2 regions of the Paenibacillus sp. 2RAB27 genome follow, and region 1 is predicted to be linked to the other one. Evidence: a T-box and tRNA genes for the amino acid it is inferred to sense, from the RefSeq annotation. Region 1 holds a T-box; the other holds one or more tRNA genes.
What was found. A T-box is a leader RNA that pairs with one kind of tRNA and senses whether it is charged. The one in region 1 lies ahead of ileS (isoleucine--tRNA ligase), so its partner is inferred to be a tRNA-Ile.
Positions count from the first base shown of each region.

Region 2: it encodes a tRNA-Ile, which carries the amino acid that the T-box ahead of ileS (isoleucine--tRNA ligase) is inferred to sense. The anticodon was not compared.

Region 1 is NZ_JBFRGR010000016.1:75,269-78,693, forward strand. Features, by position in the region: gene ileS (isoleucine--tRNA ligase) at 1-1,267, opposite strand, end outside; T-box leader at 1,351-1,607, opposite strand; gene AB4114_RS21115 (glycoside hydrolase family 130 protein) at 1,662-2,663, opposite strand; gene AB4114_RS21120 (AraC family transcriptional regulator) at 2,772-3,425, shown strand, end outside.
Region 2 is NZ_JBFRGR010000008.1:118,488-121,912, reverse strand. Features, by position in the region: gene AB4114_RS14165 (hypothetical protein) at 1-565, opposite strand, end outside; gene AB4114_RS14160 (DUF7010 family protein) at 721-1,326, shown strand; tRNA gene AB4114_RS14155 (tRNA-Ile) at 1,462-1,535, opposite strand; tRNA gene AB4114_RS14150 (tRNA-Met) at 1,546-1,622, opposite strand; gene AB4114_RS14145 (hypothetical protein) at 1,712-1,876, opposite strand; gene AB4114_RS14140 (dipeptidase) at 2,102-3,425, shown strand, end outside.

The sequences.
Region 1 (3,425 bases):
GGTACCAAGTGATTTGACTGTTGTTCGCGATTAACTGATCTTTAATAGCCGTTGTTTGGATGAACCAGCTCTCCGTCGCATAATAGAGCAGCGGTGATTTACAGCGCCAGCAGAATGGATAGCTATGCTCATAACGTTCCTTCGAAAACAACAGACCGCGCTCAGATAAGTTTTTAACGATATCGATATCACAATCCTTCACAAAACGACCGGCAAAATCGAAGATCTGATCGACGTAGCGACCTCTAGCATCTACAACATTTACAAAATCCAATTCATGCTGGCGTACGGTGCGATAATCATCTTCTCCGTGAGCTGGCGCAATATGGACGATCCCCGTACCACTGCTGTCGCTAACATAGTCCGCGTCTACGACGATATGTCCTTTCGTCACTTGAAAATAATCAAAAGGTGACATATAAGGTGTACCTACAAATTCGGCGCCTTTATGCGTGGATAGGAGCTCATACTCCCCTTTCATGATCTTATCAACAAGGTTGTGTGCTACGATGTACACTTCACCATTCTGTTTGACTTTGACATAATCAACATCTTTATTGACAGCTAAAGCGACATTGGCAGGCAATGTCCATGGCGTAGTCGTCCATGCAAGAAAATGTTCATCTGCGTTCTTACTTGTGAATTTTACAGTAGCACTCAGATCTTTCACATCTTCATACCCTTGGGCAACTTCATGTGAGCTGAGTGTTGTTTGGCAATCTGGGCAGTACGGGCTTACGCGATGACCTTTGTACAGATGCCCTTTCGCATGAATCGTGGATAAAATGTGCCAAACACTCTCGATATAATCATTAGTTAGTGTGACATAAGGGTTCTCCATATCCGTCCAATAGGCGATCGCTTCGGTCATTTCACGCCACTGCTTCTCATATTCGAAAACGCTGATCTTACACGCCTCCACGAATTTGGCGACTCCATAGGATTCGATTTCCTGTTTGCCAGAAATACCTAGCTTCTTCTCTACGCCAAGCTCTACAGGAAGCCCATGTGTATCCCACCCTGCTTTGCGTATGACGCGGTAGCCTGACATCGTTTTATAACGACCGATGAAATCTTTGATCACACGTCCCAGCACATGTCCGATATGCGGCTCCCCATTCGCTGTTGGTGGGCCTTCATAAAAAACAAAGTTGGGTTGTCCCTCTCTGTTTTCAATTGATTTGCGAAATGTGTCATTCTGTTTCCACTGTTCAAGAACACGGAGCTCTCGCGACCTTGCTTTTTCTTTTACATCCACTTTTCTCATAGGTCTCATCCTCTCATTTCATCCAACTTAACGTTCGTTCCTTGACGAAAAGGTTCATTGAAAAACACAAAAAATCCCGTCCCATAAGGGACGAGATTTCATCTCGCGATACCACCCTAGTTCCGTAAGGATTATGACTATCATAATCTTACGACACCTCTAACTACGTACCATCATACGCATCCTTAGTAACGGCTGGAACCCGGGTCAGCTTACTCACATGCTTCAGCTTTCCTTCTCGGAGAGGATTTTCTACGAAGTCTTGAACATTGGCTCTCAGCATGTGCCAACTCTCTGTGGATCAAGGGCTCCTTATACTCTTTCTCGTCAATGAATTTATTCGAACATTTAGTTAATTCATTCTTACATCTTCATCATCAAATGTCAACAGGCGCTATTTATTTCCTTCCAAACATAACTTCACCAAATCATCCACATGAGCTGTCGCCAAACATTCAACTGTATCAGCGGCGCCATAGTAGATCTTCACTTCACCATCATCTTCAAGAATCATGCCACCTGGGAAAATGACATCATTACGGAAGCCCCCATCTGTTTCATAACTAACTTCCGGTGCTAATAATGGCTCCTTATAAAGTCCGATAACCTTACTCGGATTTTCCAAATCAAGCAGCATAATACCCGCTGTATAGCGCTTTTTCCACGATGCTTCCCAGCCATTTTTACCACGGTTTGAATCGATATCAACGGCATGGATGGTCGTTAACCATCCCTTGGACGTACGAATTGGAGGTGCGGCAGGTCCAATTTTATCATTCGCGTAAGGCACATGCTCTACACCTAGAACGAGATTCGTTTCTCCCCAATATTTGAGATCAGGCGAATGCGAAAGCCAAATATCAAATTGATCTTTCCCTCGGCTGTAAACCGGGAAAGGGCGTTCCAAACGGACATAATTCCCATTAATTTTCTCAGGAAAAAGAACCATATTCCGGTTGTCTGGTGCTGACATTGACAAAATTTCAAACTTATCAAAGTCATCCGTTACCGCAATCCCGCCTCTAACACCATGGCGTGTATCTACCGCGAAACACATGTAAACACGTCCGTCCATCACGGTAAGTCGAGGGTCATAGACGCGTGTGATTTCTTCGTCATACAGCTTCCAACATGGTTTCGATTGTACATTCCAATGAATGCCGTCTTTGCTGTAGGCAAGACCAAGATCGGTTGTATGCGAAGGCTCTAGCGTTTGATCCTTGACAGAGCCGTGGTCATTTCGGAACACCATGATATATTGACCTTGGAACTTGGTAACGCCAGCATTAAATGTAAGCGCTGTAGGATAGGGCACGGAATCTGCCGTGAGGATCGGGTTAGCAGGATGTCTTGTAATAACAGAACTGGATGTTAATGAACCAATGGTTAAGGTCATGAGAGTTCCTCCTTCATTCTTATCTATTAATAGGTTACAATAAGTGTGCTTACTATACCTATCAATCCTTGAACAAACCTCTCATTTCTTGAATAGGCAGTGATTCTCATGACATTTCCCATCAATAAGCAATTATCGGATTATCCCAATATTGGGGCATTCCCCTTTCATTTATCCATTAATCGGGTTGATCAGCATTTTCCCAGCCATCGTCATGATTTCTTGGAATTCTCTTTGGTTGTTGAGGGCTACGGTTACGAAACCGTTAACGGGCAAGTACATCCTATGCAACCTGGAACCTTTACCCTACTGCTTCCTTATCAAGTGCATGAAATCAATGCGAATCCTGGCAGTCCACTCATTCTGTTCAACTGTATGTTTGGATTGGAGCTACTTGGGGATCCAGCGGAGCGCTTACTTCTCTCAGATAACAATCCATTCTTAACTCACTATGACTTGAGTGCTGAACAAAGTGAGCTCCTGAGACAGAAACTGCAAGGTATGCTTTGTGAATATGAGCAATCCGCTGATATCTGGCAGCCTCTTCTCTTGAAAGGAGAGCTCCAACGTATACTTGCATTTCTTTACAGGCACCATCCTAGCAGCTCAGACGTACAGCCGAATGTATCCGAATTGTCGTCCAAAACCGCCTTACCATGGGCCATACTTCGCTATATTCATACGCACTATCGTGACCCGCTCACGTTGGAGTTGATCGGCGCTCATTTCCATTGTCATCCTTCTAGGGTGACGCAAATCTTA
Region 2 (3,425 bases), on a different contig from region 1:
GTACTTGTGCCTCCGACAAACTTCCGGAGAACACTTTACCGCCGTCTGCTCCTTCTTCAACTTGTACATAATCTTTCAATGAGCCAACTACTGCATCAACGATTTTCTCAACCTCTGTTGCTCCCTTTTCTTTAAAAGGATTATGGAATTCGGCTGGCCCTTTACGGTTTCGGTTCATCTCATCCGAATAGTCAAATACATAATATGTATTGTCCAATTCGTTTTTGTCAATGGATTGTTTCTTGTCAGCATACGTATATCTGGAGGTCGTTTCACCTTTGGCGTTTTTCGTTACCTCGTTATTCTCTTTTACTTGGTTCACTGTATCCATTTTCTGGAAATTAGACGATTGAAGCAAAATTTGATCATTATCTTTCAATGTATACAGCATCTCAACCGTATAATTGTTTAAACCACTTTCCATCATAGAAGCCGTATTTTTGACTGAACCCTTCAGCCGGTCGTACCCGGATCCAAGCATCGCATCAGCGAAAGCGGTAGATACAAATAAACAAGCTCCAACTGTGAAAGAAAGTACTGTAATTGATTTTTTGCTAAGTTTCATTTCTCTTCTCCTTTTTAAAACAATTTGCGGGAAACGTTTCCTTACTAGTTATTTTAATATACGCTTATTGAATCCATCTAAATGGATTATTAACAAAGTATTAACTCTTTCCATGACTGCGTAGAAACTAAATTTATAAGATTGGAGTATGATGAATGATGAGTGAATTTGTAAAACCGTCTAAATCAGCTGTCCTAGGAGCTGCCAATGGCATCATGTTCATGACATTTTTTGGCGCGCTCTGGGCATCCATTGGTATTGTTGGGTCACATCAACTTGGAGCTCCATGGCCACTTGTACTTTCAACTATTGTAACAATTATCTTACTGAGCGGAGCCATTTCACTTTTCGGTAAATCTAGAAGCATGAATCATGCTATTACACCGAAAGAAAAAGAAGACACGAAACGAATAAATCGAAAATTCGGTTTGATATTTGGATTGGAAGGTGTTGCGATCTTTCTTGCCAGTGTCATTTGCAATACGCTTGATCATTTTGAAGTCTTTTTCCCTGTCATGGCGATGATTGTTGGCATTCATTTCTTTCCTCTAGCTACATTATTTCGAGAAAAATTTTATTATGGTACGGGTATTGTCATGTGTATGCTAGGCATCATTTCATTGTTTTTACCCATCAACGCTACGTTCGGCAATGTGTCTATCATTATGATGTCTACGTTTATCGGTTTCGGCTCAGCCGTGACGCTATGGGTGACGGGATTGAGAATCTGGGGGACCATGCTGAAACAGTTAAAACAATAATAATTTAAAGTAAAGTGCACAGACGTTCACAAACAGAAAGCAAGCCCCTRGTTTCCATCTGTACTGATGAGAACGAGAGGCTTGCTTTGTCTCTAAAATAAATAAAAACCCTTATTTACAAGGGTTTCCGTGCTATGGGCCCAGAGGGACTCGAACCCCCGACCAATCGGTTATGAGCCGACCGCTCTAACCAACTGAGCTATAGGCCCAAATGAAATTTGGTTGCGGGGGCAGGATTTGAACCTGCGGCCTTCGGGTTATGAGCCCGACGAGCTACCGAGCTGCTCCACCCCGCGTCATGTATGCCGCTCAACAGCGACAAAAATAAATATACACCAACGGAGATGGCTTAGTCAAGCGTTAATTTTATGCATAATGGAAGCATTTATGTGTTGTATCTGACGCCAAAGCGTCCTTTCTTCGACTTATAAACCTCAACTTCCTGCGGGCACTCATACCCATAGATCCACCAATCTTCTTCCATACGTTTCGCTAAACAACCCGCTTGAAACTTCGAATCGTATAATTTGGCCCAATATATCCAGTTCATGCGTATCCCTCCATGATAGTCAGATCGTTACATTTAGCTTATCCATAAAAAGGTTCTCTTATTAGCAGGCTGTATTCGCCTACGCTCGAATATGGAAAAAGCCGTTCTATTTGACCGTATGACAAATAAAATGTGACGGTTTACAGGCATAGCAGGATTTTCCCTGTTTTTGGGGAAGTTAAGTGATGTAGACTATTTTGGCAATACAAAAAGGAGAAAACACCCATGATCGAAACAATCAAAAGCTACCTACTCACGCATAGGGATGAACATATAAACGAACTGATGGCATTCTTGCGAATTCCTAGCATAAGTGCAGTTGCACAGCACCAACCGGATATGCTGAAATGCGCGGAGTGGACGGCTCAATCTCTACAAAAGGCTGGACTTGAAAACATTGAAATTATGCCTACGAAAGGCCACCCTGTCGTTTATGCCGATTGGTTACATGCCCCCGGCAAACCGACGGTGCTGATTTATGGTCATTATGATGTGCAACCTGCTGAGCCATTAGAATTGTGGGAAACACCTCCTTTTGAACCCGTAATCCGTGATAATAAGCTGTTCAGTCGCGGTAGTACGGATGACAAAGGCCAACTGTTGCTTTATGTGAAGGTTGTTGAAGCCTTTCTACAAACGCAGGGTTCACTTCCGGTTAACGTGAAATTCTGCATCGAGGGTGAAGAGGAAATTGCTAGTAAGAATCTCCCTGCCTTTGTTGAAGAACATGCTGCGAAATTGCAAGCTGATTCCATCGTACTCTCTGATACACAAATGCACGGTCCTGGTAAACCAGCTCTGATGTATGGACTTCGCGGTCTTGCGGGTTTCGAAATCACGCTGGATGGTGCCAATAGTGATCTGCATTCGGGTCTTTTTGGCGGTGCGGTACAGAATCCGATTCACGCAATGACTAAGCTGCTCAGCTCTTTCCATGACGAAAATGGCCGTGTTGCTGTACAAGGGTTCTACGATCGTGTTATCGAACTTTCAGACAAAGAGCGCGAAGCCTTCAAGAAAGTGGAGCCGGATGAAAACAAGGTTCGCACGAATTTGAACGTCACGGAGCTCTATGGGGAGAAAGGTTTCTCCTTTTATGAACAAACGACGTCCCGTCCTACGCTTGAGATCACGTCAGTTAGTGGCGGCTTCCAAGGTGAGGGGATTAAACCCATCATTCCAAATCGCGCTACTGCCAAAATTGCATGTCGTCTCGTCGCTGCGCAGGTCCCTGAAGAAATCATGGATTTAGTCGAGACTCATATTCATACACAATCTCTTCCAGGTGTATCCGTTTCGTTAGATCGCCAATTGCGAGGGAATCCATTCATTACACCGATTGATGAACCCGTTATGGTTGCGGCGGCAGAAGCCTATGAAGAAACTTTCGGTGAGTGGCCTGTCTATACACGTAGCGGAGGGTCGATACCGATTGTCGAAGTGTTAGGTCGCGTCCTAGATGCACCTGTGGTGCTTATGGGCTTTGGGCTACCTGGGGAAAATCTTCATGCTCCGAATGAGCATTTCCATTTGATGAATTGGGACAATG